Regions from separate parts of the Granulosicoccus antarcticus IMCC3135 genome, predicted to be linked through region 1. Evidence: predicted binding sites of a transcription regulator. Region 1 holds the regulator's gene; each other region holds the start of a gene.

What was found. Region 1 encodes FNR, which switches genes on or off when oxygen is low (the NO sensors DNR and NnrR bind a similar motif). Its sites were predicted from a motif close to TTGATNTANATCAA; they were not measured.
Region 2: a site for FNR is predicted at 5,366-5,379, ahead of hmpA (NO-inducible flavohemoprotein). Genes of this name have one in related genera too.
Region 3: a site for FNR is predicted at 4,697-4,710, ahead of ppk2 (polyphosphate kinase 2). Genes of this name have one in related genera too.

The regions. Positions count from the first base shown of each region.
Region 1 covers NZ_CP018632.1:2,877,603-2,888,147, forward strand. The annotation lists gene IMCC3135_RS12470 (RNA-guided endonuclease InsQ/TnpB family protein) at 1-271, opposite strand, end outside; gene IMCC3135_RS12475 (PepSY-associated TM helix domain-containing protein) at 473-1,552, opposite strand; gene IMCC3135_RS12480 (hypothetical protein) at 1,539-2,210, opposite strand; gene IMCC3135_RS12485 (HupE/UreJ family protein) at 2,219-2,896, opposite strand; gene IMCC3135_RS12490 (hypothetical protein) at 2,919-3,407, opposite strand; gene IMCC3135_RS12495 (hypothetical protein) at 3,418-3,876, opposite strand; gene IMCC3135_RS12500 (DUF6152 family protein) at 3,985-5,067, opposite strand; gene IMCC3135_RS12505 (MOSC domain-containing protein) at 5,361-5,864, shown strand; gene mgrA (L-glyceraldehyde 3-phosphate reductase) at 5,959-6,987, shown strand; gene IMCC3135_RS12515 (DksA/TraR family C4-type zinc finger protein) at 7,067-7,333, shown strand; gene IMCC3135_RS12520 (DMT family transporter) at 7,364-8,230, shown strand; gene fnr (fumarate/nitrate reduction transcriptional regulator Fnr) at 8,251-9,018, opposite strand; gene hemN (oxygen-independent coproporphyrinogen III oxidase) at 9,120-10,472, shown strand.
Region 2 covers NZ_CP018632.1:4,269,947-4,280,491, reverse strand. The annotation lists gene IMCC3135_RS18480 (carbohydrate ABC transporter permease) at 1-626, shown strand, start outside; gene IMCC3135_RS18475 (carbohydrate ABC transporter permease) at 623-1,570, shown strand; gene IMCC3135_RS18470 (ABC transporter ATP-binding protein) at 1,591-2,712, shown strand; gene IMCC3135_RS18465 (oxidoreductase) at 2,709-3,758, shown strand; gene IMCC3135_RS18460 (Dabb family protein) at 3,755-4,078, shown strand; gene hmpA (NO-inducible flavohemoprotein) at 4,123-5,310, opposite strand; gene IMCC3135_RS18450 (Rrf2 family transcriptional regulator) at 5,443-5,880, shown strand; gene IMCC3135_RS18445 (Gfo/Idh/MocA family protein) at 5,887-7,053, opposite strand; gene IMCC3135_RS18440 (sugar phosphate isomerase/epimerase family protein) at 7,057-7,800, opposite strand; gene IMCC3135_RS18435 (ABC transporter ATP-binding protein) at 7,869-8,945, opposite strand; gene IMCC3135_RS18430 (carbohydrate ABC transporter permease) at 8,950-9,870, opposite strand; gene IMCC3135_RS18425 (carbohydrate ABC transporter permease) at 9,863-10,545, opposite strand, start outside.
Region 3 covers NZ_CP018632.1:7,567,981-7,578,525, reverse strand. The annotation lists gene IMCC3135_RS32900 (heavy metal translocating P-type ATPase) at 1-1,597, shown strand, start outside; gene IMCC3135_RS32895 (ThuA domain-containing protein) at 1,620-2,915, opposite strand; gene IMCC3135_RS32890 (YceK/YidQ family lipoprotein) at 3,095-3,385, opposite strand; gene ppk2 (polyphosphate kinase 2) at 3,530-4,627, opposite strand; gene IMCC3135_RS32880 (SDR family oxidoreductase) at 4,984-5,712, shown strand; gene IMCC3135_RS32875 (hypothetical protein) at 6,115-7,596, shown strand; gene IMCC3135_RS32870 (RNA-guided endonuclease InsQ/TnpB family protein) at 7,881-8,927, shown strand; gene IMCC3135_RS32865 (HAD-IA family hydrolase) at 8,987-9,607, opposite strand; gene IMCC3135_RS32860 (bleomycin resistance family protein) at 9,702-10,103, shown strand; gene IMCC3135_RS32855 (dipeptide ABC transporter ATP-binding protein) at 10,122-10,545, opposite strand, start outside.

The DNA.
Region 1 (10,545 bases):
GATAGGCCCGATCAAGATCTTTGAGCGATTGCTGCAGCGTTTGAGCGGGTGCGAGTTGAAGCCACAGCGTGTCTAGATCTTTACGCCAGGTTGTCAGGCTCTTGCACATCTGGACATAGCTGATGTACTTCAGTTCGGCCTTATGGTTCTCTTGCTGAAGTGCCAATGCCTTGTTGTAGACAAACCGAGAACTGCCTGCAAACTGCCACAGCTGGCGGGTTTGTTCACCATTGGGGCGTAGCTCGAATTTGAAGGCTTGTAGACGTTCCATGGAATGAAGAATACACTGGACCGATAGAGATCATGCCACAGATACTCAAAATATACTGTATTTATATACAGCCATGCAGGAATGTATAATTACTATCGAATCAGGGAAGAGAAACCTTCGAGCTAGGCGAGCAAGAGGCTTCGCCTCTAGCGCTATCCATCCCCGCCCTGAAGGACGGGGCTTTCCGCGCGTAGGGGTAAATTACTTGCTGGCAGCCTTCCGGCGAGAACGCGGCAGACGGTGGCTGATGAAGGTTGTAAACCCACTCAGGCCAATGTAGGTCATGCCAATACCGATGATTGAAAGAAATACATCATAGAGCCAGCCATCGAACCCGCCCGTATGTACGGTACGCATCGCCTGATAGGCTTTTTCTCCTAATGAGGATGTGCTCGCATCAACGCGCAAGCCCATCATGCCGTCAAATGCAGTGATGTGTACACGGCTGTTGCCGTGCTCGGCCCACTCACTTGTCGTACGCATTTGAATGACTTTATCCTCCGCGGCGCTGGGCCAGACCAGGCCTGTGATGTGGGCCTGTGGAAATACTGTCATGGCTCGCCCCAATGCCCGCTCCCAAACGGCTTCGCTTTGACCGTCGAGCGCATCCACTCCTTCACCAAAATCAGCCCCATACGTATCACTCTCCGGGGAATAGAAGAACGATCTTGATGTGTCCGGGAATGTGATTACCACGCCGCTTAGTAGAACGATGGCAAAGGGCAGGCTCGACAAAAAACCCAGATTGCGATGACTGAGCAGAATGTGTGGACGTATGAGTTTTCGGGGAATAAGTCCTACTCGCCAGTGACGGCGTTTGGGCCAATAGGCCACAAGCCCGGCCAGGATCATGAGCAGTGATGCCAGACCTGCAGCGCCGACGACATACAGGCCGGCGGTGCCGCTCAGCAATCGGTGGTGCAGGTCCAGTAGCCAATCTTCCGGACGGCCATTGGGAGCCCACTCTTCAAGCACACTGCCATCTGCCGCAATATAAGCGGCATGCTTGTTGACAAGATCTATACGGCTGATTCCAACGTTTTCGTCCCCAAAGCGGATATGGTTGATGGTATGAGCACCAAATGCGGATTCACTTGATTCAACGATACTGAGCAAATCATTCACATTGCGATCCAGCCCCTGTGCCTGTTGTGCAAACGCCAGGCGAACATAGGCGTCTTTCCAGATCAGAGCCGTACCTGTTGAGGCGATGAGAATCAGCAGCAGGGCCAGAATTGCCCCCATCCATGCATGGATAAAACGGGCGCTAGAACTCAACATTGTTGATGACCTTGCCGTCCACTGCGCGATACATCTCTTTGTGTTCACTGTAATAGCCGCTTACGGTCAGCTCGATCTGGATAGGGCCTTCTTCCAGATTCATGAAATACCAGCCGTGGTAGCCAGGGAAGGCTGCCGTGAAGGATCCGTTCTGGCCACGGCCTTCGCCCTTGCTGTAGGCCATTTCAAAACCATCCGGATAGTTGCTGGCATCCGCTGTTGAGGGATGGCCGTGAAACTCATAGAACACCCCGTCACCTTCCGGGTTCAGTAGCTTCCATGAATAGACCAGCGTGGAATTCTCGGGGATAATGAATTTGTGTTCAATCTCGCCCAGGTCATCTATCTCCAATACGATTGTTTCAGACATGAACGGCGCATCTTCCAGCTTTAGCATGCCGCGAATAGAGCGATTGATCTCCTCGGCTTCCAGGTCATACTCTTCAACATTGAAACTCAGGTTCTGTCCGAAATCAGTGCCCGCTTTTTCAACGGTAGTGCTGGCAAGAGCGTTGATTCCGGTCAGCTTGCCGAAGCCTGTCAAGTCTACGCCGTGCTCTGCTGGCAATACGAACATGACCAGTAGCGCCCCTGCCGCGGCAGCAGCCATGACAAGTTTTGGGCCATTGGATTTTTTTCGCTGTGATGACTTCGACATGATTTAGCTCAACTGAAATAGAAACCGATGCTTTGCATGCCAAACAGGAAGAGTCCGGCGCCAAAGAGAAAAATGTTGGTAGAGCGAGCAATCCGCGGAAAATCAGGCAGGCCTCGCAACCATCCGAATAACAAGATAAGTAGCGTCAGTGCGATAAACTGTCCCAGTTCGACCCCGATGTTGAACGAGATCATATTCTCCACAAGACCATCCTGAGACAAGCTGATGTCTTGCAGTTTGGTGGACAAGCCAAGGCCGTGGACAAGTCCAAAACCGAACACGGCAATTCGTGGATCGAGAAAATTGATAGACTCCAGATTCTCCAGAGCCTTGTAGCAAACCGACAGGCCGATGATGGCATCGATCAGATAGGCATTGACATCGATGCCGGAAAGCACGCCGAACAGCAAGGTAATGGAATGACCAATGGCGAACAGGCTGACGAACTTCAGCACATCCTTGAAGGCCCTCAGAAAGAAGATCACACCAGCCAGATAAAGCAGGTGATCGTAGCCTGTGACCATATGCTTGGCACCCAGGTACATATAGGGGAATATATGCACCCCTTCAGCATTGGCCAGAAAAGACTGATCACCACTGGCTACACCATGGGCGTAAGCAGGGCTGCAGGCAAACATCAGCCACACAATGGGTGCGGCTGACAAGAGTTTATTGAGGAGTCTCATTGGCAGTATGGATACTTCAGTCCTACAAGTCTTCTACGTAGGGGATAAAGCGGCCGAGTACGATGATGCTGGTCCACAGGCACAACGACAAGCCTGTCGACAGTTTGGCATTGAGGCTTAAATCACTGAAGTTATTGGCTCCGGCCTGTATTTTTGGACGCACCTTGAAAGTAAAGTAGAGGGCGTTCAGACCGGCGATGATGATAAATAGTATTTTTATCCTGAAGGCAATGTTGATGAAGTAGCGCCCCGGATCGCCCACGACAAAAAGTGCACCTGTGATGAGGTTGATGGCAAATCCGATCAGCGTTGCAATGATGAATTTGTCGACCAGTCTCAGGGAAATGTTGGGAGCAAATCCAATAACGCTCAGGTCAACGATCAATAGCGATCCCAGTAGCAGGCACAGTCCGAGAAAATGAAACATCTCCAACGTCGGCCAAACCCAGCTATGGCTGGTGATGAACTGGTTAAGCGCAGAATTGCTCAGTAATTCAATGATTGTTTCCACCGGTCAGCTCCTAGAATATGTAGCCGATGAGGCGGCCGAAAATGATCGTGACGACCCATGAACAGATTGCAGCAATTGCCAGGCGTCGATCCGTTTTGGTGACATCACTCTGGGTTCGATACCCGACCTTGACCATTCGGTAGGTCAGAAAGAGTGAAAGAAACAGGCAGGCGAACTTTGCATAAAGCGCCCAGTTATAACCGAGCGACGTTGCACTACCCATGAACAGAGCAGTGCCGGAAATCAGATTGACTACAAAGCCTGCCTGCGCAAGTCGCCAGTACGGCATGACTGCCGATCGGGGGATCGCGTCGGCGAACCCGAGGATGCGTAATGCAAGCATGACGGAGATACCGACCAGAACGCCCATTCCCAATGCATGCAGGGAGAGGGCTATTGGATAACCCCAGATGGATGATGAAATCATCATCCCGATGGAGGAATCCTCTAACGCTAGTAAAAAGTCCATAAGCCATCTCTTGCGACACGCATTGCTTGACGGTGCATATTGTCCGTATATTCAGATGTTTTGATGAGAGCTGTGGATCCCGAGGGGATCCACAGTGGGATCACTGTTCTAGCGTCCTTCTTCGACGGTCAGGTCATCGCAGTTGAATGGCGCATACTGACCATCCATTTTGACGGACTTCTGCAAGTGCGAATTGGGCTCTGCAAGGTAGACCGGATCGGTGATGGTGTATTCATGCACCAACTCGTTCTTGTCATCAACATAGAAAGTCTCGGCGATTTCCATCTGCTCGCTGTAGGGCACGGTACGTTCAGTACGGCCGCCGATCACTTCGAGAAAGCCCGGAGAAAAACCTTTGGTCATGACGTCAAGCTTGTTACCTGTCCATTTACCCACCGAATAACCGGCCATCGTAGGTTCGATCTGCTCTGGAAAGTCACCGTCGATATGAATAGTGCGTTTGGTATCCATAAAGCCATAGGTCAAGGTCACCTCGGTTGGTGTCTGCTCGATCTTGTTGACCATCTGGTCAAAACGGTAATCAAGAATGATATTGGTGGGCTGGCAGCTGAAACGCGGATTGTCTTCAGAAGTCCAGTTGCCGGATATATCCAGGGCTGCCTGGGTTAATACAAAGGCTGGTGCCGGACCTGCATAAGCCGCTGGTGGACCACTGGGGATGGGCTCTCCCCACTCGCCAACAATGGATGCCCCATCGGTGGCTGTAGCACTATCGGTCTTTTTATCGTCGCCTGTGGGAGCCTCGTCCTGTTCCGGATTGATGAACTCGCCGTTGTCACCGATTTCACCGTAACGAATGAGCGTTCTTCCATCGCTGAATGTAACGGACTCGGTATAGCAGGTCGTGGGTTCGGTGCGCGCAGGAGAACCGAAAATCTCGATTTCCGTGCCGACCTCGAACATGGACGTTTTCCAGCCCTTGCGTTTCAGCAGGCTGCCGGAGCGCAACTCACAGCGCCAGTTGACGACTTCGTTGTTTGCCTCAGGCACGTCGAAATAGACATAGGAGTGAGGGTTCGCGAATCTGACCTTGGTGACTACGCCTTTTTTTGTCAGAGTCTGCGACAAGTCGAATTGTCCGTTGACGCCGTGGTGAGCGTAGGTTGCAGCGGGAAGAGCAGTCCCCCCACACAACGCGACAATCGCACTAATCATGAGTTTCTTACGCATCGTTATTCCTCTGAAATCAACTGGAAATCGGTGGTTTTTAGCCGGGTGTAGAGAGCGTCGAGCCATTGCTTCCTGTTGTCTCTTTTCCAGAGAAATACCGGACGCGTTCGACACTGAGCATCATTTAAAACGATAATTAGTGATTTAGCAACATAATATCTATGATATTAATTAAATACATATTATTTGCACAATTGGTTTGCGTCATGATTCTGGGCTGGACTTGCAGAGCTAGGCCGCTACAGGTCACTTGAACGAGTCATAATTCCAGCAACCGATTCCAATACCTGTTTATGAGAACGTTAAAAGAACTACTGAATACCTTGCCTCAGCAAGGTCGTGTCGAATGGATCGGTGTGCGCACAGTTCGCCGTACGCCCATGACTGAGCTGAATGAAGTGAGGGCTTGCAGCGCAAGTGGGCTTGAGGGGGATCGGTATGCCGGACGTACCGGGGAGCGGCACGTAACCTTGTTGCAGGCTGAACACCTGCCAGCAATTGCCGGCTTTCTGGGCAGGCAGGAGATAGCTCCAGAGTTGTTGCGTCGCAACCTCATTGTCAGTGGCATCAATCTGTTGGCATTGAAAAACCGCTATTGCCAGATAGGCGAGGTCATACTGGAAATCACAGGTGCCTGTCACCCCTGTAGCCGGATGGAAGAACTACTGGGTGAGGGCGGGTACAACGCCGTACGGGGTCATGGCGGCATGACTGCCCGCGTGTTGCAGGACGGAATCTTGCGAAAGGGCGATACCGTGATCATGCTTGAGTCGCATGCTGATGCATCAGAACCCTGAGCTGGGCGAGTCGGCAGAAATATGACAGGCAGGGCAGACAACTCACAGTTCAGTATGATGTGTGCGTCACTCTAATAAATTCAGGAACCAAGCCATGAGTTACCAACCTGCTGACGATCGTTATGCAACTATGCCGTATCGTCGCTGCGGTCATTCAGGATTGCTGCTGCCGGCCGTTTCTCTGGGGCTTTGGCACAATTTCGGCCACGATGTTGCCTACCAGACGCAGCGTGCCATTTGTCATGCCGCCTTTGATGCGGGTATCACGCACTTTGATCTGGCCAACAACTACGGCCCGCCACCGGGCTCTGCTGAAACAGCTTTTGGTCAGATCCTGGCCAGTGATTTCAAAGGCTACCGAGATGAGCTGATCATCTCCTCCAAGGCCGGTTACAACATGTGGCCCGGACCCTATGGTGAGATGGGAAGCCGCAAGTATCTGATTGCCTCTTGTGATCAAAGCCTGAAACGCATGGGGTTGGATTATGTGGATATCTTCTATTCACACCGTTTTGATCCCAATACACCATTAGAGGAAACCATGGGTGCGCTGGATCATATCGTTCGATCCGGCAGAGCCATGTATGTGGGTATCTCATCGTACAATTCGGAACGGACGCGCGAGGCGGTAGCCATCTTGAAAAGCCTGGGTACTCCGTGCCTGATACATCAACCCAGCTACAACATTCTCAATCGCTGGGTCGAGACAGATGGTCTGAAAGATACTCTCAAGGAGTTGGGTGTCGGCTCGATCGCCTACACACCATTGGCGCAGGGGATGTTGACAGACAAGTACCTCAACGGCATTCCCGAAGGCAGTCGTGCCACTCAGGGGAAGTCTCTCAAAAAGTCATTTGTGTCCGAAAAAGCGGTAGAGAGTATTCGCGCCCTTAATGAAATAGCACTTGGTCGGGGTCAGAGCCTGGCGCAGATGGCGATTGCGTGGGTGCTACGTAACGAAGGCATCACAACAGCGTTGATTGGTGCCTCAAAGCCTGAGCAGGTGGTGCAGTGTGCAGCCGCTGTCAACAACCTTGAATTTACTCAAGAGGAGCTGACAGCTATTGATGCGAGTGCGAATGAAGAGGATATTAACCTCTGGGCAAAATCTTCAGAGTCCTGATCTCTGGGGTCGCTTCACTGGATGATGGTAGGGGCGGTGCGTGAGTGCACCGCTCTAATTCAATCTAGAGGGTCAGGTCATGGCGGGTGGTTGGTCAAAAGATGGGGCTGTACAGGATCAGATTGATGCCAGTGTCGATGAGGCCGTCAATCGGGCTCGGCAACAACTGCACAAGGGTGAGAGTCTGGTTGATTGTGAGGAATGTGGAGAGCCCATTCCGGAGGCTCGTCGGCGTGCTGTCAGTGGTGTTCGATTGTGTGTAACCTGTCAGGAAAATGCTGACGAGCATCGCAGCGAGCAAGCCGGCTTCAACCGGCGAGGCAGCAAGGACAGCCAGCTGCGTTGATCGGGCGGCACGGTATTCTGAGAGTTATTGATGAAGATTTTGATTGCCTGTGCCCCGGGTATTTTTTTACTGCTCTGGTCGGGTGGATTCACTGTGGCCAAGATAGGCATCAGCGACGCTGATCCGCTAACGTTGCTCGCCTTGCGTTATGCCTGCGTTGTCGTGATATTGCTGCCTTTTTGCCTGATCATCAAGCCGCCTTTGCCCAAGGGCAGGCAGCAATGGTTGAACCTTGCCCTGGTAGGGTTTCTGATACAGGTTGCCTATTTTGGTACGGCCTGGATGGCATTCTACAAGGGCGGTTCGGCAGGCACCGTGGCACTGATCACCTCACTGCAACCCATTCTGGTCGCCTTGATCATGCCGATGATGTCCAGCGAGCGGGTGTCTATCAAACGCTGGCTCGGCCTCGCTCTGGGGCTTGCAGGCACCAGTCTGGTATTGGCGGGCAATGCCGGGATCGAACCTATCAGCCTGACGGTGCTGGTATTCTCGACATCTGCCTTGATTGCGTTCACGATAGCGACGGTGTGGGAAAAGCGTTTTGGTGTTGCGCATCATCCGTTGACGTCAAACATGGTTCAGTACACCGTGGGACTTGCGGGTACCTTGCCGTTGGCGTTGCTATTTGAGCCCATGCATATTGAGGTGACTGTGCCGTTTCTGTTTGCACTGGCCTACCTGGTACTGGGTAACTCCCTGCTTGCCATCAGTTTGCTGCTGATGATGATTCGTCGAGGTGAGGCTACGCGTGTGTCCGCCTTGTTTTTTCTGGTGCCGCCAGTCTCTGCGCTCATCGCCTGGCTGGTTCTGGATGAGCACATGAGTTCACTGGCCTGGCTCGGTATGGCTGTGGCTGCTATCGGTGTCTGGATGACGACTCGCCGCGTGGTGTGAGCGGCAGGGAAGGGTCTGACTCAGCTCAGGACTTGCTTGTTAGCATTGATCAGTTGGCGCAACTGCCCCATGTCTATCAGTTTTATCTGTTTGCCTTGCGCCTCTATCAGCCCTTGTTCGTGAAACTTGGAAAACGTGCGTGAGACAGTTTCGAGTTTCAAACCCAGGTAGCTGCCAATCTCCTGACGAGTCATGCGTAGCACGAACTCAACGGAGGAATACCCCAGATGGCGATAACGTTCCGAGAGATTCAGAAGAAAGGCTGCTACGCGCTCTTCGGCCTTCATGGTGCCCAGTAACAGCATGACATTGTGTTCGCGCATGATTTCACGGCTCATGATGCGGTGTAGTTGGTGCTGCAAAGGTGGGAACTCGCGGGCGATGCGTTCCAGGTCGGTGTAGGGAAGGATGCAGACCTCGCTGTCTTCCAGAGCAATGGCATCGACCCCGTGCTGCTCTGTTGCTACGCCTTCAAAGCCGAGTAGCTCGCCGGGAACCTGGAAGCCGGTTATCTGGTCACGCCCATCGGTGGAGGTGATGCGTGTTTTGAAAAAACCGGCTCGCACGGCATACAGTGAATTGAAATCATCACCGACACGAAATACGTATTCTCCTCGCTTGATCCGTTTGCGCATTGACACCAGATTGTCGAGTTTTGCCAGATCAGTGGCTGGAATTCCACCCGGCACGCACAGGGTTCGGAGGCTACAGGTGGCGCAGGCGTCAGTGAGAGGCTTGTGGACGTGTATCTGAGGGCACTCATTGCACTGGGTCGAGGGATTGTTCATGTTCCTATACGTCGCTCATGTCTTTAAGCCCTTCGTCATTGATCGAAAGATCGTTGACATTAATCAAATCCGAATTTGACCACTTCGGTGATAGTACCATTATGAAAGAAGTCGACATTCGTGCCCCTAGATATACCAGTTATCCTACAGCTGACCGATTTGTCGAGGCTTTCGGGCCGGAAGACTATATCCGGCATCTGCAAGCTCGGGAAATGCGTCCGGCGGTACCGCTGTCGGTCTACGTTCACATCCCGTTCTGCAGTGCTCTTTGTTACTACTGTGCGTGCAGCAAGAAGATTACTCGCAATTACGAGAAGGCCGAACGCTATGTGAGACATCTTGTGGCAGAGTTGTCGCTGGTAGACGCCAGGCTTGGAGGTGATCGACGCCTGTTGCAACTGCACCTGGGTGGTGGCACGCCAACCTTTTTGAAAGAAAGAGAGCTGAGAATACTCATGAGTGCTCTTCGTGAGCATTATGCGCTGTCATCTTCCGGTGAATACTCCATAGAAGTGGACCCACGCACGGTTGATGATGAAAAAATGGCGCTGTTGAGCGAGCTTGGCTTCAACCGTATCAGTCTGGGGGTGCAGGATTTTGATCGTCAGGTGCAAACGGCCATCAATCGAGTGCAACCTGAAACACTGGTGCAATCTGTTCTGGATCGAGCCCGGTCACTGGGTTTTGAATCGACCAATTTCGATCTCATCTATGGCTTGCCCAGGCAGACACTGGCCGGGTTCGAGAAAACGATCGACTCTGTCATTGCCATGCGTCCCGATCGAATCGCGTTGTACAGCTATGCACACATGCCTTTAGTGTTCAAATCGCAGCGACTCATCAGTATCAATGACATGCCGAACGTTGCAACCAGTCAGGCTGTTTTTCGGATGGCCAATGAAAGGCTGGAAGCGGCAGGTTACGAGTATATCGGTATGGATCACTATGCTTTGCCGGATGACCCATTGGCAAAGGCGCATCGTAACGGCCTGTTGCACCGGAATTTTCAAGGGTATACAACACAGCCAGATTGTGACCTGGTCGCTCTGGGGTCCAGTTCCATTAGTCGCATTGGCAGTTGTTACAGTCAGAATCAAAAGAGTACCAACGATTACAACGACTGTATCTCGCAGGGCATATTGCCGACTCAAAGGGGCCTTGAGCTATCCCGCGACGATATGCTCAGACGGGCGATTATCATGGCCATCATGTGCCAGGGAGAAGTCGACAAGGAGACTTTCGAAGTTAACTACCTGATTGATTTCAATCAGTATTTTGCCGAAGAGTTGTTGGCATTGGAGCCATTGATGCAAGCCGGTATGGTTGATGATGAATCAAGCCGCATCGTGGTAACGGCAACGGGCCGGCGTGAGGCGCTGCGTCTCATCAGTGCCTGCTTCGATCGTTACCTGAGCGATCAAAAGTCAAGGGCGCGTTATTCAAAGGTGCTTTAGTCCTGCGCCTCCCGGGAAGCTGACCCAGATATGTGACATCAGTAGGTATCGGTGTGGGTATCCAGCGACAGAC
Region 2 (10,545 bases), 1.4 Mb from region 1:
TTGGGTTGCTGCTGGCCATTCTGCTTGATCAGAAAATTCGGGCAGAAGGCGTTTTGCGCCCCATCTATCTGTACCCCATGGCTTTGTCCTTCATCGTTACCGGTACCGCCTGGAAGTGGTTTCTGGATCCGGGCATGGGTCTGGAACATACGATGCACGCCTGGGGCTGGGAGAGTTTTCAGTTCGACTGGATCAAGAGTCGAACACACGCCATTTATGTCGTGGTTATAGCCGCCGTATGGCAAAGCTCGGGCTTTGTCATGGCCATGTTTCTGGCAGGCTTGCGAGGTGTCGATCCAGACATTATTCGCGCCGCTGAAATCGATGGCGCCTCACGTGCCCGCATCTACCGACGCATCATCATTCCCATGATGCGGCCCGTGTTTTTGTCCGCTTTTGTGGTGCTGGCCCATCTGGCCATCAAGTCCTACGATCTGGTCGTCGCCTTGACAGGTGGTGGTCCGGGCAAGGCGACCGAGTTGCCCGCAACGTTCATGTATTCCTATACCTTCAGTCGTAATCTGATGGGCATTGGCGCCTCGTCAGCTATCATCATGCTGATCATGATCTTCTCCATCATCGTGCCCTATCTGTATTCAGAGCTACGCGCGGACAAACAATCATGAGCAACTCACAGGCAAGTTTGCCGAATGGCTCGCTGAATAGCCCCCAGAAAAACTCACAAGATAATCAACCTCTGGCGGCATCAGGCAGTAAAACGGGGGCTCGGGCAGGGCGCTTTCTATTGTATTTGGTGCTCATACTCTTTGCTCTTTATTATTTATTGCCGCTGTACGTCATGCTGGTGAATTCGTTCAAGCCCCTTGAAGAGATTCGTGGGGGCGACATGATGTCACTGCCGGAAGTTTGGACTCTGGCTCCCTGGGCGAGTGCCTGGTCGACGGCCCAGATTGGTGTGCAGGCGACAGGCTTGAAGCCGTATTTCATGAACTCCATAGCCATGGTGGTTCCGGCGGTATTGATATCGACCATTCTGGGTTCGCTGAATGGCTATGTGCTGACCAAGTGGCGCTTCCGTGGCGATGGAATCGTGTTTGGACTGTTGCTGCTGTCCTGTTTCATACCGTTTCAGATTGTGCTGATACCCATGGCCAGAATGCTGGGCATCATGGGACTGGCAGGTTCAACCACCGGCCTGGTGCTGGTGCATGTGGTCTATGGTCTGGGCTTTACGACGCTGTTTTTCAGAAATTACTACGCAGCATTTCCCACAGAACTGGTGCGGGCAGCACAGATTGATGGTGCCGGTTTTTTCCGCATATTTCGCCGCATTCTACTGCCATCATCCGGGCCGATTATCGTCGTCTCGGTCATCTGGCAGTTCACCAATATCTGGAATGACTTCCTGTTCGGTGCCAGTTTTGCCGATGTGGATTCTGTACCCATGACGGTTGCACTGAACAATCTGGTCAGCTCCTCGACCGGGGTCAAGGAATACAATGTGCATTTTGCAGGTGCGGTGCTGGCGGCTTTGCCGACACTGGTGGTGTACGTCGTATCAGGTCGATATTTTGTACGTGGCCTGATGGCCGGTGCGGTCAAGGGGTGATGGAATTGAACGAGAAAACAATGAATAACACGACAGAACATTTCCTCGAAATCGATTCGCTGAGCAAGCAGTTTGCAGGCGTTGATGCCTTGAAGAACGTGTGCATCGATGTTGAAGAAGGTGGTTTTCTGGTATTGATTGGTCCGTCGGGTTGCGGCAAATCAACGCTGCTGAACATGCTTGCAGGTTTTGAAGAGGCGAGCAGTGGTGACATTCGGATTGGTGGCAAGTCTATCAAGGAGCTGCATCCGTCCAAGCGAGATATCGCCATGGTGTTCCAGTCCTACGCCCTGTACCCGAACATGACTGTGGCAGGTAATATAGGTTTTGGCATGGAGACGCGTGGCGTACCAAAGGCTGAGCGGATCAAGAAAACCGCTGAGGTTGCTGCCATGTTGCAAATCGAGCCTTTATTGAAGCGCAAGCCCGGGCAGTTGTCCGGTGGTCAGCGCCAACGTGTGGCCATGGGCCGTGCTCTGGTACGAGATCCGCGTGCGTTTTTGTTTGATGAACCCCTGTCAAATCTGGACGCGCGGCTGCGAGTGGATATGCGTGCCGAGATCAAGAAGCTGCATGCACGCCTGGGTACGACGATCGTCTATGTCACACACGATCAGATCGAGGCCATGACGCTGGCTACCAAGATTGCCGTGCTCAGGCACGGAGAGGTGCAGCAAGTGGGTACGCCAGACGACATCTATCATCGTCCCGCGAATACCTTTGTCGCCGACTTCATGGGGTCGCCGGCAATGAATCGCGTGACCGGGACATTGCAGCGTACGCAGAACGGATTGGAGCTGAAGTTTGCTCAATTCACACTGCCTCTGCATCAACCCAGTGAGGAGCTATTGGCTCGTGCAGAACAGTCTGGGACGATCGACATGGGCATGCGGGCAGAAAACATCACTCACGCGCAGGGCGAGCAAGCTGGCGAGACGGATTTTGGCACATTGGATCTGACCATCGAGCTGATCGAGCCGACAGGTTCTGATACGTTTATTGCCACGCGAGATGGCGATGTGCATTTCACCGCTCGCGTAGAGAACAGTCTGCGAGCACGAACTGGCGAACAAATCACTCTGGCTTTTGATATGAGCAAAGCTCATTATTTTGATACCGACAGTGGAGAACGCGTGCAGTGAATGAGAAGCCATTGAGGATAGGTCTGGTTGGTTATGGATTGGCTGGCAAGGTCTTTCATACACCTTTGTATCAGGCCGCGGGAGTGGAACTGGTGGCCGTTGCCTCCAGTGACAAAAACAAGGTACACGCGGATCACCCCAACGTGCGAGTACATGCCACGCCGGCTGAATTATTTGGCGATGATGAGGTCGAGCTTGTCGTGCTGGCATCCCCCAGTTATACGCATGCACCATTAATGCTTGAGGCCTTGGCTGCAGGCAAGCATGTGTTGAGTGACAAGCCGTTTACATCAACCGTGCAAGAGGCGGATGAGGTCATTGCTGCTGCCGAGGCCGCTGGCAGAATCGCCACCTGTTACCAGAATCGTCGCTACGATGCAGATTTTCTGACGCTTCGTCAGCTGATCGATGATGGCCAGTTGGGAGAGGTGGTGTTCTATGCTGCGCATTTTGATCGCTTCAAATTACTGATTCAGGATCGGTGGCAGGAAAGCGAGCAACCCGGTGTTGGTATTCATTACGACCTGGGGGCTCACATCATTGATCAGGCTCTGGCTCTGTTCGGAATGCCGGACTGGGTACAAGGCGATGTCCAGAAACAGCGTGAGGGGAGCGACATCATCGACAGCTTCCATTTGCGTATGGGCTTGGGCCGATTGCGAGTCGAGCTGACGGCGGGAATGCTGGTGGCGGACAATGATTTGCGTTACCGGGTTCACGGTACACGGGGTTCCTGGATTAAACATCATCTGGATCCGCAAGAAGACCAGCTACGACAGCTGGGCATGACACCACAGGATGAAGGGTATGGGCTAGAGGATGAGTCTCATTTCGGTATTCTGACGCAGATTGATGGTGATCAGAGCAGTCGATCAAAAGTGCCGACGCTCAAAGGCGACTGGCCGGCGTTCTATCGTGAACTCAGTGTTGCAATCAGACAAGGCAATCCACCGCCAGTTACCGCCCTTCAGGCTCGCAATACCATTGCCGTTATCGAAGCCATGCTCGAATCCTCTCGAACCGGTAGGAGAATTGAACTGCCATGATCAGACACTGCGTATTCATACAATTCAGAAGTAGCGTGACAGCTGAGCAGCGTGATGAGCTGTTCGCCGAAATCTCTGCCTTGCAATTACATCTGACTGGTATTCTGGCTGTGCATATCGGTGCTAATGTCAGCCCCGAAACAGGTATGGACAAAGGCTTTGCCGATGGCTTCATGGTCGACTTTGCCGGAGCCGAAGCACGTGATGCCTACCTGGTCGATGCTGCGCATCAGCGTGCCGGGGCCAGGCTGGTAGAGGCAGCCGAAGGCGGTGCTGCTGGCATTCTGGTTTACGATCTGGAGATGGTTGCAGCAGAATAAGCTCTGCTGCAACGGGTCTGGAATACGACTTGAACTGAAACGTTCTACAAAGCTTCGGAGGCAGGGCCGAAAAATTCGTAATGCAGACGATCATCACTAACACCCAATGATCGCAGACCACTGATGGTCGCCTTCATGAATCCTGAGGGGCCACAGACGTAGTAATCGGCTGTTTTGGGGCTGGTGTTTGCCGCAAGCCAGCTGGTATCGACGCGACCCGTAATAGAGGCAGCTTCGTCTGATATCTGTTCGCCATCTGGCTCTTCATAGAAGTTGGCTGTGTTGGTTGCCAAGCGACTGGACACCTCTTTCATGGCATGGTGGGCCCGGCTGCGTGCTGCGTGGACGTAGGTGATGGGCAGAGCTCCGTCGCCATTAGCCTCCAGCATGGAGATCATGGGCGTAAGGCCGACACCACCCGATAACAGGACGATCTCGGATTTTTGTGCCGGATCCAGAAAGAATTCGCCAGCAGGAGCACCGACATCCAGAATGGTGCCCTGCTGGGCGACATTATGCAGCCAGCCTGAAACCTTGCCCTGCGCTTCACGTTTTACCGTGATGCGATAGGTGCTGCCATTGGGTGCTGATGAGATGGAGTAGGTGCGTCGCACAGGCCCGGTATCAGCATCTCCTGTGTCGATCAGAAAACTCAGATACTGACCCGGCTTGTGCCGAAGCACGGGAGCACCGTCTTCCGGGCGCAGAATAAATGAGGTGATCTCTGCCGTTTCTTCATGCTTTTCAGCAATGACGAATTTACGCCAACCAGACCAGCCACCTGGAGCTTCTGCCTGATCCTGGTAGAGATCTTTTTCACGATCGATGAGAACGTTGGCCAGAAACCAGTACGCCTCGCCCCAGGCTGTCAGCACCTCTTCGCTTGCAGCCTCTCCGAGAACATCGCTGATGGCCGCCAGCAAGGCGCCTCCCACAGCTTCGTAATGGGGTGGTTCGATCTTCAGAGCAACGTGCTTCTGGGCGATACGCTCAATAGTGGCAGCCAATACCTGTGGTTCCCGGATATGCCGAGCGTAGGCCAGGATAGCGCCTGTCAAAGCCTTGTGCTGAGGTGAGTTGCCGGTTTGGTGCGACATATTGAAGAAGGCGCGAATGCCAGCGTCAGCCAGGAGTCGTCCATACATGCGGGCCACAATAGCCTCGCCATGCTGTTCAAGAGCCGGCACGGTGGCGCTGACGATTTCGATGGTGGATTCGGACAATGTTGACATCGGGATTCCTCTTCAATAAAGATACATGTCAGTAGCATGTATAGTGAATGATTAAATGATACATGTCAAAAGACTCTTTAATATAAACTCTTATGCTGTTGCAGCTAAAAACCCGACTGGACGACCTGTCTTATGCGCTTGACCGATGCCAGTGATATCGCTTTTCGTGTCTTGATCTATGCCGCTGAAAAAGAAGGCGCCTTGTTTCGAATCGAGGAGGTGGTCGAATTTTATGGCATTTCCAGAAGTACGACGATGAAGGTTGTAAATGCCCTGACACGCGCTGGTTTGCTGGTCGCTATACGGGGTCGCTCAGGCGGTCTGCGGCTGGGCAAGGAGACGGGCGAGATACCACTGGGGGATGTCGTGCGCCTGATGGAGCCCGATTTTGCCGTCGTCGAGTGTTTGCGGCCTGTGAATACCTGTCCGATCACGCCAATCTGTGCGTTGCCGGCGCCGCTGATTGCGGCGACCAATGCCTTTCTGGATACGCTGGATCGTTATACTCTGGCCGATATGGCCATTGGACCCAAGCGCATGTTTCCGCTGACCTATCAGCCCAGGAGTTGATGCGACTTACATCGAAGGCAGGCGGGCGTCAGGGTCCAGCATCGCCTGTGCCTGTTCAGGTGAGAGCGCCTCAGGTCGTTCACAGCTTGTTGTCATATCGACCCATTGCCGTGTCGCTGCAGAGCGCTCGATTGAGGTGAGAATGTCAACAACGTGCAAGGCAACATCCATGTTGCAGCGATGTTTACGCCCATTGATGATGGCATCTGCCATGTCGGCTAGTCCTGCACAGCGATAGTTGGCACGAGCAACCCCGTTGCTGTCTTCCATGGTTTGTTTACCGAAAGGATGCCCCGGCTCTGGCAAAACCTCGCACCAATCGTTGCTGCGGGCAAGTTCGACGTCGCCGCCAAAGAAATTAGGGTCGGGAATATAGAGCGTTGCGTCAGTCCCGTACAGCTCAATCAAGCTATGACGATGCGTTCGAACATCCCAGCTTGCGCCAAAAGTGATGACAGCTCCGCTATTGAATTCTATGAGGGCATGGGTATTCGTTGGAATCTCCACATCGATGACTTCACCCTCGCGCGGACCATTGCCAATGGTGCGGTGCTGGAAGCCGGTTGATGCCATGGCTGAAACCGTTCGTGCTGGTCCGATGAGTTGAACCAGGTTGGTGAGGTAGTAGGGGCCCATATCAAGTACGGGGCCTGCGCCTGGACGATAGAAGAAATCCGGGTTGGGGTGCCAGTCTTCCATTCCGGGAGTCATGAAATGGCAGGTGCCACCGGTGATCGAGCCCATCAGACCTCGATCCACCGCTGATCTTGCCAGTTGGTGAGATGCGCCCAGGAAAGTATCTGGCGCCGAACCGATGCTCAAACCAAGCGAGTCGGCCAGTTCTCGCAGTTCTTTGCCTTCTTCCAGAGTCAATACCAGCGGCTTTTCAGAATAGGCATGTTTGCCAGCTTGCAGGATGCGTCGAGTCACTGAAAAATGGGCGGATGGGATGGTCAGGTTGACGATCACATCGATATCATGTGCTGCCAGCAGTTCGTCTACCGATTGCGCACGGACCCCGTATTCAGTGGCACGCAGTTGTGCTGCTGATAGGTCGATATCAGCAACGGCCTTGACCTCTATAGACTTGAATAGCGGTGCGAGCGTCAGATACGTGGTTGAAATGTTGCCACAACCAATAATGCCGACGCTCAATGAGTTCTTGCTTTTCATAACCTACAGGCCTTCAACAGTTGCCAGGGAACGACGAGCAAATCGCTCCGGATCGGAGGGGTTATCGTGTTCGATGATGAAGCGTGGCACCTTGGCAAGTTTCAATGCGGCAGCGATTACTTCCCAGTCCATGATGCCATAGCCCACATCAGCCCAGCCGTCCTCGTCAAGATTCTCACCCTCAGGTGCGCAATCCTTGAGGTGAACGGCCAGAATCTGTCCAGTCAATCGCTTGATCCAATTGACAGGGTTCTGGCCGGCAACATGAACCCAGGCAAGATCCAGTTCCAGCTCAATTTGCGGCGCGGCTTCAAGCAGATATTCAATCGGCAGCGTGCCATCGTCGAGGGGGAGGAATTCAAAATCATGGTTATGCCAGCCAAACCCCAGTCCGGCGTCACGCACCGGCTTGCCCATCTCGGTGACTCTTGTTGCAAGCTGTTGCCAGCCAGCGGCATCAACAGGGCGTTGATCCGGGGTCAGGAAAGGCACAATGATACTTTCCAGACCCAGCGAACGAGCAATTGCGATGCAGCCTGTCGGATCGGACTCGACCTGTTCGATGGCGAAGTGCCCGGTGGGCATGGTCAGCTGATTCTTGTCCAGCCGGTTGCGTGTTGCATTGATGTCCTGGTAGAGCGGGGCATAGCCTTCGAGTTCTGTGATACCCAGGCGTGCGAGCATGCTCAGCGTACTATCAAGGTCGTGATTACGTGAAGAGTAGAGCTGATAGGCAATTGGCTTCATTGGAGTCCAGTGGGTGATTTTCCGAAGTGGAGGTGTGCAGGTTTTCTGCTTGTTATTGGTGGGTTTTGCTACAGGCGCAATTCAGTGGAAGAATCGAATAAGGAGGCACGCGCCGAATCAATGCCGATGGTTATTTTCTCCCGAGGCCTGACTTTTGCCTGGCCATCCATACGGATACGAAACGCTGTGCCTTCCAGTTGCGCATAAACCAGCGTGTCCGAACCCGTAGGCTCGACCAGTTCTATTTCAACGCTTGTACTGAATGGCATGCCATGAGCCTGATCACCGGTGACTATATGCTCTGGCCTGATACCCAGGGTGGCAGCGCTTTGCGATGCTCTCTCTGTGGAGAACTCATACTTGTTCAATGGCACCATCATGTCGCCTTTTTTAAAAGTGCCCTCCTTGATAGTGCCTTCAATGAAATTCATTGAGGGTGAGCCGATAAAGTCGGCAACATATCGATTGAGAGGGCGGTTATAGATTTCGTTGGGCGATCCCAATTGCATGATTTTTCCGCCCTTCATGATGGCGATTCTATCTGCCAGGGTCATGGCTTCAATCTGATCGTGGGTGACGTAGATCATGGTGTTTTCCAACTGTTGGTGCAGACGTTTGATCTCCACTCTCAAATCAGCCCTCAACTTTGCATCCAGGTTGGACAAGGGTTCGTCGAAGAGAAAGACTTCCACGTCACGCACCAATGCTCGCCCGATTGCAACTCGTTGACGTTGCCCGCCGGAAAGTGCGGCTGGTTTTCTTTTCAGCAGTGGTTCAATTTGCAGCACTTCGGCGGCACGTTTGACTCGTTTGGCAATCTCTTGCCTGGGCATTCGCGCGTTGCGCAAGCCGAATGTCAGATTACCCTCAACACTCATCTGTGGGTACAGCGCGTAGGACTGAAAAACCATGCCAATGCCTCGCTCCGATGGTTCGGACCAGGTGACGTTCTTGCCGTTGATGAAAATCTGGCCGGCAGTGGGCTCCAATAATCCGGCAATGCAATTGAGCAATGTCGACTTGCCGCAACCGGATGAGCCGAGCAAGACCAGAAACTCGCCTTTGGGAATAGTCAGGTTCAAGTTCTGCAATACCTTTATGGAGGCAAATTGCAGGTCGAGACCCTTGATTTCAACTGAGCTCATAAGGTCAACCCTTTACCGCGCCGGCGGCGATTCCACGTACGAAAAGTTTTCCGGAAATAAAGTAGATGACCAACGGTACGGCACCGGTCAGCAAGGTGGCGGCCATATTCACGTTGTATTCCTTCACTCCCTGGACAGAGTTGACGATATTGTTGAGCTGAACAGTCATGGGGTAGTTCTCCGGACGTGTGTAGATAACGCCAAGCAGGAAGTCGTTCCAGATACCGGTGATCTGCAATATCATCGCGACGACAAAGATGGGCAGTGACATTGGCAACATGATCATGAAGTAGATGCGCCAGAAGCCGGCACCATCGACACGAGCCGCCTTGAAAAGCTCTGCGGGTATCGAGCTGAAGTAGTTACGGAACAGTAGTGTCAGTATGGGCATGCCAAACACTGAGTGAACCAGCACAAGCCCTGTAAGCGAGCCGTAGAGACCCATCTCGCGAAGCAGAATGACGATGGGGTAGATCATGACCTGATAAGGAATGAAGGCTCCGACAATCAGAATCGTGAAGAAAACGTTGGCACCACGAAAACGCCAGTTGACCAGCGCGTAGCCATTGACAGAGGCTATTGCGATTGACAGCAATGTGGAGGGTACAAGAATCTGTACCGAGTTCCAGAAGCCGCGTGACAAGCCATCGCAGTTGAGTCCGGTACACGCGCTTGACCAGGCTTTAACCCAGGGTTCGAAGGTGATTTCGACCGGTGGTGAGAAGATATTGCCCAGGCGAATTTCAGGCATGCCCTTGAGTGAGGTCACTACCATGACATAGAGCGGTAACAGGTAGTAGAGGGAGACCAGTATCAAAGTGCCGTAGATGATGATGTTTCGAGACGAGAGCAGACGGCGAGGACGGGGGCCTTGTGGTCCTGACAGATCCTGAGAAACCACACTGATTGCTGGATGATCAGCCATGTTTCTTGCCTCCGAATTCCAGGTAGGCCCACGGTATGATGATGACGACAACTGCCACCAACATCATTGTCGAGGCTGCGAAGCCCTGGCCCAGGTTCTGGCTGAGGAACATCATGTCGTAGACGTATTTGGCGGGTACCTCAGAGGCCAGGCCCGGACCGCCACCGGTCTGGGCAACAACCAGGTCGTAGAGTTTTATGATGCCGGATGTAATGATGACCAACGTTGTGATGAACACGGGCCGCATCATGGGAATGACAATGAAAAGGTAGGTCTTCCAGGCTGGAATACCATCAACACGTGATGCTTTCCAGATATCCTCATCAATACTTCGCAGTCCCGCCAGCATCAGACACATTACAAGTCCGGTGCTTTGCCACAAGGCTGCGATAAGAATGCCATAGATGACGATGTTGGCATCGTAGAGAGGGTCGAACGTGAAGTTCTCGAAACCCAGAGAGCGTACGATATTCTGCACGCCGAATTCAGGATTCAGAATCCATTGCCAGACCAGGCCTGTCACGATGAAGCTTAGCGCGAAGGGATACAATAGGATCGAGCGGAATGTATTTTCGAATCGTATTTTCTGATCCAGCAAGGCGGCCAGCATGAAGCCGATGAGCAGGGAGAGGGTCAGGGCAAGAATGCCGTAGATTGCGAGATTTTCGATGGAGA
Region 3 (10,545 bases), 3.1 Mb from region 1:
ACGTTGGAGTGTGGGGCGGGCACGTCGTGCAGTAGAGGCTTTGCTTGATCTGACACCGGCAAGCATCCAGGCACTGCGTGAAGATGGCACTGAGGTGGAAATCCCTGCCACGGAGGCTGAGGTTGGTACCCGATTCGTCGTGCGTGCTGGCGATCGTGTGGCATTGGATGGTACGGTCAGCGAGGGTGCAGGTTCGGTTGATCAGGCACCCATTACCGGTGAGAGTCTACCGGTACTTAAAGAGGTCGGTGATGAGGTGTTTGCCGGCACGATCAACGGCGAAGGTACACTGACAGTGGTATCCAGTCGTCCGGCCGACGATACGGTGCTGGCACGAATCATTCGCACCATCGGCGATGCACATGAGCGGCGTGCGCCTGTCGAGCAGTGGGTGGAACGCTTTGCTGCACGTTATACGCCTGCGGTGATGATCCTGGCCTTGTTGATAGCACTGGTGCCACCCTTGTTGTTCGGGGCTGCCTGGCAGCCATGGATCTACAACGCACTTGTCTTATTGGTGATCGCCTGCCCGTGTGCATTGGTGATCTCCACGCCGGTATCGATTGTTGCAGCACTGGCCTCAGCCGCCCGTGCCGGAGTGCTCGTCAAGGGTGGTGGCTACATTGAGTTGCCAGCCAGACTCGATGCGTTGGCACTCGACAAGACCGGTACACTGACGTTTGGTACACCGCAGGTCAGTGACATCGTACCGCTGAATGCAAAAGAGGCAAACGTTCTGTTGGCCGAAGCGGCCGCCATCGAACGGCGCAGTTCACATCCACTAGCCGCCGCTATTGCGCGAGCGGCCACCGAACAAGGTCTTGATCCCGCGGCTGCGCAGGATGTCGTCACCACGGCGGGCAAGGGACTGACCGGTCGGCTGGGAGAGCGAGAGCTGAGGCTGGGATCCTGGCGCTTCATCCGCGAATCCGCCAACGATCAGGACATTGATCCCGATGGCGCTATCGCGGCCCAGGTCGCGCAGCTTGAGGCTAACGGTCGCACCGTCGTGGCACTGTCTGATGCCAACGGTGTGCGCGGCTTATTAGGCTTGAGCGATACCGTTCGCCCTGAGGCTCGTGCCGTTATTGCGCAGCTGCATGCACTTGGTGTAAAAGAAATCGTCATGCTCACTGGCGACAACGCTGCGGCCGCCGATCTGGTTGCCCGGCAGGTTGGAATCGACACGGTACGAGCAGGGCTATTGCCTGAAGACAAGGTAGCCGAGGTGGAGGCACTGGCTGCCCGGCATACGGTGGTGGCCATGATCGGAGACGGGGTCAACGATGCGCCGGCGATGGCTCGTGCCAATTTTGGTATCGCAATGGGGGCCATTGGCTCGGATGCTGCCATAGAGACTGCTGATATTGCATTGATGAGTGATGAGCTTGTCCGCGTGCCATGGTTGGTATCTCATGCAAAACGCACACTGACTGTCATTCGTCAGAATATTGTGTTCTCGGTGGGTATCAAGGTGGTGTTCATGCTTCTCACATTGTTTGGTATCGCATCGCTGTGGGGCGCTATTGTTGCTGATGTAGGGGCAACACTATTGGTGGTAGCCAATGCACTACGACTGTTGCGCGATCGTCGGTAGTGATGTCGACAGTGGCAGATTATTAATCTGCCACACCTGCGGCATAGCGAAGGCCACCCAGTAAATGGGCACGAAAATCCGGCTCTGAGTAGCTGGTATCGGTGTGACCACCGCCGGTGTACCAGGACCGGCCACCATCATAGTCGTGGTACCAGGCGCTGGGATGATCATCACCCATCTCGCCTCCTGAGTAGGAGTCTTCATCGAGAGTGAGCAGCACATTCACCTGGGCTCGTGGATTGCTACGGTAGTCATACCATTCGTCGGTACGTGTCCATGTCGAGCCTAGGTGGGCAGTTGATGGATGCGATCCGTCTTCAACGTTCTGGCTAGCTGATTGCACCAAAGGATGACGTTCGAAATAGGCACCAACCAGTGCGCCGTACCACGGCCAGTCATACTCGGTATCGCTGGCTGCATGAATGCCTGCAAAACCACCGCCAGAGCGAATGTAATTTTCAAAGGCTGTCTGTTCGTCAGCGTCGAGCACATCGCCCGATGTCAGGACCCAGACAACGGCATCGTAGTTGGCAAGGTTGGTCTCGGTAAAAAGGCCTGCTGAATCTGCTGCAAGATCCGTTTCAATGTCAGCGGAGCTGCCCAGTTCTTGAAGTGCAAGCACTGCATCTTCAATTGAGCTGTGGCGGAAGTCGCGAGTTTCACTGAATAGTAAAACTCGTGGAGCGCCTGAAGTATAGGTCCCTGCGACCAACTCGTCGATATTGCTGACACCATCATTGTCATTGTCCCACTGATCGGTGTCGAATTGATCTGCGTTGATCTGAAAAGACTCTGAGGCGTTGGTTCCGGTTGTGAAGTCCGCCTCGAAACTGCCTAACGTGATTTCACCATTCTGATCATAGAAGGTAACTGTCAGACGGTTTTCTGTATTCGTTGGAAATTCATCAGAGGCGGACCAGATCTCATCACCGACCCACTGTGCCGTCATATCTCTATCACCCCAGATAACACGAACCTGGAGAGCATCGGATGCATAGGCAGGCACGGTGATATCAAAGTCTACACGTGTAGAGTTTTGCACCAGAGGATCCGTAACTACTGGATTGTCGTCAGGTGTTATCGGTGTACCTGGAGCTGCTGGAGGTTGAGTCGTTCCATCTGTAGAATCATCGTCCAGTTCACCCTCACCCGTGCTCGTTCCATCGTTCCCGGTCGCATCGGTGTCATCGGTCTCGAAAATATCAGAGATAATGGGTGTTTGGGAGTCGCTGGAGCTGGAACAGCCTGCAGCAAGCAGCGCACTGATTAATAGTGCAATGGTCAGTCGAACGGGTATGGATACAATTGACATCCTCATGAAGTGTCCTCTGCTAGTTCACAATTCCAGTAGAGCACCGAATTGCATGATCAGAGAACCAGTATATGGGGAAACAGGAGAGTCTATTTGCTCAGACTATAACAATTGTTTCAGTATTAATACCGGCATGCGATGCCTTGGAGCATGCTCGGAACAAGGCAGGAATGTGCCCTGAGTCACTATCGATAGCGATAGTACAGCGCAACGGGTGCGGTATACCCGATGAGCAAAATGTCCAGACCCGTACTGAAAGGTAAATCCAGTAATGGGTAGCTGGGAGCGGGGACACCAAATCTGTCTGTCACAACCGGATCGTCACGCAATGAAGCAAGGTCGAGCCGCAGACCGCTCATGACCAGAGGCTTTCGCTCGCGCAGTGGCTGGTTCAAGGTGGATATGGTTGCGCATCCACTTGTCAGAACCAGCAACGTGCACAACGCTGTCGCTTTGAGGCGTTTAGATTTATCCATGCTTGGAGGTTATCGCAGATTTGTCAGATTGGAAGCCTGCGTTCGAGAAGTTTTTGTCGCGCAGACTGCTGAATTGGAGCAATAAGTCCAGATACTGATGAGCTTGGCGGGTACATCTGTACCCGCTTCCTTGATTGTTTGCCTCTACTCTGGCGCTGACTCTTTGCGACGAAGATCCGGGTGGAGGCTGTTTCCAAAAATATGCTGACTATTGCCGATGGCGTGAGAGCCTGCGCCAACGATTAGTGGATCAGGTCCCTGTAAGACCTTCCTGGATTTGTCAGGATAGGGGATGTCTGCCAGAAAATGACGCATCGTATTCAACCGTGCACGCTTTTTATCATTGGACTTGATGATGGTCCAGGGGGCATCTGCCGTATCGGTATAGAAAAACATGGCCTCTTTGGCTTCGGTGTAATCATCCCATTTGTCGAGAGACTCGATATCGATTGGCGATAGTTTCCACTGTTTCAAAGGGTCAGACTTGCGTGATTCGAACCGTGCCTTTTGCTCTTCCTGTGTAACTGAAAACCAGTATTTGTAGAGACGAATACCGGAACGAACCAGCATGCGTTCCAGATCCGGACATTGGCGCATGAATTCCATATATTCGTTGGGTTCGCAGAATCCCATGACCCGCTCGACGCCGGCTCTGTTGTACCAGGAGCGGTCGAAGAACACGATTTCACCCGCTGTTGGTAAATGCTGGATGTAGCGTTGGAAGTACCATTGAGCTCTTTCGGCGTCAGTCGGTTTTTCCAGCGCCACGACACGTGCACTTCTGGGGTTGAGATGCTCATTGAACCGTTTGATGGTTCCACCCTTGCCGGCCGCATCGCGCCCTTCGAACAGAATGACAATGCGCTGGTTAGTGTCCTTTACCCATTTTTGAACTTTCAGCAGTTCTACCTGCAGCTCAGCTTTGCGTTTTTCGTACAAGCCCTTCGCCATTTTTGTCTGGTAGGGGTACTCACCTGTTTCAAAAGCATGCCTGATGTAGTCTGGGTCATGTCGCTTCTGTGCAAGCTCATGGGTCAGCATCGCCGCGTGCTTGGCGCTGGCAGCCTTTGCGTCGGCCTTTGCATTGGTTTTTGAGTCTGCTTTTGAGTCAGTCAGGCTCGGTGAAGTTTCGATGGCGTTAACTGAATTATCCGTGGCAGTTGTTACTTTCTTTCGAGTTCTGCTTTTCCTCGCAGGGGTCGCGACGGCTGATTCTCCATTCTTGTCGTCCAGTTTATCCATGATGTAGCTCCCGGTTACCGTGTTTGCTCAGATTCTCATTCATGAAAACACATTCTTCAATATCGATGATTGACCCATGTCAATAGGGGGCAAACCCGCAGAATTAGTGGCTGGACGCAAGGGTTAGAACACGGCAGACTGAAGCGCCGTTTTATATCCGTCAGTGTTTCAAGTTATATCCAGACTGCTCAAATAGTGAGACAAGACTCGGTCTTGCTAAGGGATCGTGAGAGTTTGTTGCAAGTTACAAGCTGCATGCCATGTGTGGTTTATGCTCCTTGTTAAAGAATGAATGCCGTACAGAGCGAATTTTGTCTTGGCTCTATCGGTCTAACTTGCAAACCAGCGGAGTCAATTTGAACATAATTGTATTTGGCGGAAGTGGTGGTATCGGCGCCGCAATTCTCAAGCAGATCAGACTGCGCTATCCATCGGCTAGCGTATTCGCTACGTGGAATACCCAGCCTCCTGCTGATGAGTTGTCAGGCGATGGCATACAGTGGTCGCAGGTGGATGTGTGTTCCGAACAGAGCATTCAAACGTTCTCTCAGTCGTTCGATAAAGTTAACTGGTTGATCAATGCGGTCGGCATGCTACACATTGATGCCAAGGGGGATGCTGCACAAATGCCTGAGAAGTCCTTGAAGCAACTGAACCCTGAATTTTTCATGAAGAACATGCAGCTCAACGCCTTGCCCACCTTGTTGATCGCAAAGCATTTTGAACGTGCCTTGAAGCATGATGAATCAGCTCAGTTCACAACCGTGTCCGCCAAAGTCGGTAGCATCGAGGATAACGGGCTGGGTGGTTGGCACAGTTACAGATGCTCGAAGGCTGCGCTGAACATGGCTATCAAGAACATCAGCATTGAGTGGCGTCGTCGCCTGCCCAAGGTCTGTGTCACAGCACTGCACCCGGGCACGACTAATACCGAATTGTCAGCACCGTTCCAGGGCAATGTGCCGGATGGGAAGCTGTTTACATCGCAGTACACGGCAAGCTGTCTGGTCGATCTGTTGTCACAGTTCAAGGCGTCTGATACAGGTAAATTTGTGGCTTATGACGGGGAGGAGTTGCCTTGGTAAAGCAAGGGGGTTACTTGCAGGTGTGGGCATTGTGGCTGATATTACCGAGCGCTAACGTGCATTGAAACTAGTCGTTCTGTTATGTTTTAACCTTTAATTGTCGGTTCAGTGCAGAACGTATCCGGAAGCCGTAGTTAACAGGTGAAATTCAGAAAATTGGCAGGATGCCAGCCATCAAGTCCTGGGTAGGCTATACATTTGCCAATGCTGCTTCAGGTCAGAGGTTATTTCTGACATATTATCTGAGCTCTTCTAGTAGACGTCTGAGCAGGGATTGCATCCTGAGTCAAGTATGAAAGCCATACGTCTTCAAAAAGAGGAGTTAAGATATTTATGCGGCATAACATGCACGTTCACGTCAGCACACAGATCAGCGGTGACTACCCGCGCAGTGATAGGGGCATGAATTCGCTTGCCCCGAGAGCCCCGGAATACAAGCAACTGGTTGGTCTTGCGTTGGTCTCGATCGGATTGGCGAGCTCCCTGGCCTATGCTGATCCCAGTGTTAACGGTGCTGAGATTTCCTGGCCAGACGATGGTTGGTACCAGGTACAGACAGCGGATGGGGAAACCACGCTGTGTAATGGTGGAAGCTCTTGCAGTGTCGAGCCGGGCAGTTATCTGGTCATCAATCATACGACTGGTATTCGCTACGCGGATGTGCAGGTTGGAAATGCACAGAGCAATGAGGCTCAGAGCGGCGATGGTGATAGTAACGATGGCCAGAGCAGCGATAGTATTCAAGTGTCCGGCAACACCATCAGCTGGCCAGATGATGGCTGGTATCAGGTACAGACTGCCAATGGCGGTGAATCTGTTTGCAGTGGCGGCAACTCCTGCGAGGTAGGGCCCGGGAGCTATCTGGTGATCAATCACACCACCGGTGCCCGCTTCCCTGGCATCGAAGTGTCATCAAGCGAACAGCCTGTCATTGAGCCTTCAGAAGGCTTGATCAATAGAGACAACCATGTGGAGCTTCTCTCACAGGCCTTCTCAGTCTATACAGGGAAAGTATACGGCGATACGCTTCCAGGCATACCGCAGGCCTTTATGGAATCTCATCCCTCAACAGAGATTGAAGTGCCACCTGCAACGTTGAATGAAGGCGAATCGGCTGTCCTTTTTCAGTACGCTTGTGACAACGGTGGTGTGCTGCAGAATCTGGATACCGTTTATGATTTTGGAGATACAACCAGGACCTTTACCTGGAATGACTGTCTCGACGATACAGTCGTACGCAGTGGCACACTGAGTTCGCGGGAAAACAATGTTGGTGGCTATTATCGTGACCTGATGTTCAGCTCTTACAATGGGGATTTTGTCAGCGGCGACACAATAGTGGCTTCAGGTAAGTTCGGCAGCATCAGTGATTCGAATATCGATCCCTCAACCATTCGTATCGATCGTTGGACTAATCAGGGCGTCAATTACTCGTTCAAAAATGAATCAACGTTCCTGGAAGTGGGCAACGCCAGTACAGATACCTTCTACCGATGGCTTGATCGAACGGATGATGTGTTCATAGCCGAACTCGATGGCAGCTTCCAATTGAGTTCTTCACTGACTGAGCAACACACGGTTGAGGTGCTTACACGCGAAAAGCTATTTGTGAATATCACGCTTGATGGCTCTTTCGACTTCATCGAGGTTCGACCCTCTGTACCCTATCCGGACGTTCCTGCCTGGAGCTTCACCAGTGGCGAGATTCAAATAACAGCGGACGATGGCAGCTCTTTGCGTCTGAACGCTGAAAGCGGTGATACGCAAACGGCCCAGATCACGCTCTTGCAAGGTGGCATTGAGCTTGAAAGCTTCCAGCAGCCGTGGTCACTGTGGAGAGATGTCCTGACCTCTGTGCAGAAAGATACTCGCGATTCCTTATAGGAGTCTTCGACCAAGGGTCACCCCTCTTCAGGCAAATGATTCTTGCTTGCAAAGGGGGTGGCATAGGGTTGGTGTCACAGGAACGTCACTTTGCTGTCATCGCACGTTATCAATGACTGTACATACTCGGGAATCCAGCCATTACCCGAGTTTATCGATTCATCCCTTCAATTCCAAGGATACCCCGTCGTTCAGGGCGGGGAGGAATTGGAATGCTGTATATATTGCCAGTGCGTGTTGACCCTTCTGAGTGAATGGGGGCGGAACGGTTATACAATCGAGCTGTGAAATCAACATGCATCAAGGTTCTCAAAGTCAGGGTAAAAGATCGCCACGCGCCGCTTCTGCGCGGCATGGCGACTGAAGTCAATCAGGTATGGAACTACTGCAACGACCTGTCTGATCGTATGATTCGGGAGCGTGGTCGGTGGATGTCCGGATTTGACTTCTCTGCTTACACGGCTGGTGCCTCGAAGCAGTTCGAGCACATTGGCAGCAGTACGATTCAGGAAACGGCCGAACACTACGCCAGCAAACGCTTCTCGGCAAAGCGTCGCAAGCTGAGGTGGCGCAAGAGTTTTGGCGATAAACGTTCGTTGGGATGGGTGCCCTTCAAGGCTCGGGCAGCTCACTGGAAGCACGGGCAGGTCTTCTTTGCAGGTTCTCACTTCAAGGTATGGGACAGCTTCGGTCTTGCCAATTACAGGTTCAGGGCAGGTTGTTTCACTGAGGATGCTCGCGGTCGATGGTATTTTTGCATCTGTGTCTCGGTTGATCGCACGTGTCCCAAGGGGCAAGACAGTATAGGTATCGATCTTGGTCTGAAAACGGTTGCCACCTGCAGCGATGGCACCGTGCTGGAGGGACGTTGGTATCGCCACCTGGAGGGCAAGCTTGCCAAGGCCCAGCGGGCAAGACGCAAGCGGCGCGCCCGGGCGATTCACGCAAAAATCAGGAATCGCAGAGCAGATGCCCTGCATAAATTCAGCCGCCATCTGGTCAATCGATGCGGCGAGATCTACGTGGGAGATGTCAGTAGCTCGAAGCTGACAAAAACCACGATGGCCAAGTCTGCGCTTGACGCAAGCTGGGCCAGCTTCAAGACAATGCTCGACTACAAGAGCCAGCAGGCCGGTATTGTCTACCGAGAAATCAATGAAGCCTATACCACGCGAGCGTGCTCCGAATGCGGAGGCCTGTGCGGACCGCAGGGAATAAGAGCTCTTTCGGTAAGAGACTGGCAATGTGTTGAATGTGGTGTTCAGCATGATCGTGACGTTAACGCGGCTCGAAATATTCTCCGTCTCGGCGCAGGACATTGCGCTCCTTAGTGGGAATCCTCTTTCTTCAGGGAGAGGAGGATGTCAATGCAGCAAGCCTGTGCTCTGAATCAGAGTCTGTCCAGCAATTGCAGTAGAGATGAAATTCTGGGCGTGTCATGGCTGCCGTCATACAGGTCGAAAGGATCATAGAAAATAGCGGGCATACCTGCCGCCCGTGCAGCTTGCAAACCGACTGCGCTGTCCTCAATGACAATACAGTTTGCAGGCGCTACCTGATAGTGCTGGGCGGCATGCAGAAACAAACTCGGATCCGGTTTCCAGGCTTGTAAATCATTGGCACTGAACACGCCTTCGGTGAAATGATGGGCCAGACCACAGCTGGCAAGTGAGCGCAGTGTTTTCTCTCTGGGAGCATTGGATGCGATGCATTTGGGTTTGTCGAGGCGTGAGAGCATGGCATCGGCACCTTCACTGACCTTGATCATGGATTGGGCGAGCAGATCTTCGCGTTCCCGGTAGGTCTCCAGGTATTGGTCGGGAATGGCTCCTGGCTGCATTCGTTCGATATCGGCGAATATTTCAGCCAGTCGCATACCGCGGTAACGGGCGGTGAGTTCGCTGACGGAGGCTGTGAGTGCGGGAATGGTATCGATAAGCGCCTGCGATGCACAGTCTTCACTCTGTACCAGAGTGCCGTCCATATCGAAAATGACAAGTTGAAGGCTCATACTGACTTTTGGCTAGTTGTCGAAAGGTGATGATAAACGTTTCAATGGAGAGCCTTGTTGTCGTCAGATGCTTTCTGGCTTGAGGACTGGTTTAATGCAGGTCAAATCGTTAACTCCGATACTCAACGTATCCGATATGGATCAATCGTTCGAATGGTTTGAAAAGCTGGGTTGGGCGAAGGCATGGGAGTGGGGCGAGCCGGTCTCCTTTGGAGGTATCCGTTCTGGAGAGTGCCAGATCTTCCTGTGTCACGATGCACAAGGGGGCCGGGGGCGCGGCAGTGCGTCGACAACCTTTGGGCCCGGAGGCGACTCTATCTCTGATAAAGGGGTCTGGATGACGCTATGGGTTGACGATGTGGACGAGGTGTATCGTCAGTGTCTTGTGCAGCATATCGAGATTACCTGGTCACCGACCGACATGCCCTGGAATGTGCGCGAAATGCATCTGCGCCATCCGGATGGGCATGTTTTTCGGGTCAGCTCTGCCAAGTAGGTTGCGATGGATGAGGGTTCAATCAGGTTCCCCCAGCAATGCCAGCGACGGTGTCTCACGCAGCAATTGCCGACTGTAGTCGGCCGTGGGTGATTCGAAGAAGGTTTCGCTGTGAGCGGTTTCAACGATTTGTCCACGGCGTAGCACCACGACACGATCTGCCATCTGTCGCACCACGGCCAGGTTATGGCTGATGAACAGAATGGTCAGTCCAAAATTACTCTGCAAGTCTTTCAGCAGGTTCAGGATCTGCGCCTGGATGGAGACATCCAGTGCCGAGGTAGGCTCATCACAGATCAGAAACTCAGGTCGCGCCATGAGTGCTCGTGCAACCGCGATACGCTGGCGTTGTCCGCCTGAGAATTGATGCGGGTATTTGAGCATGGCTCTTTGTGGCATCTCGACCAGCTCCAGCACCGAGGCAACCAGTTTGCGGGCCTCG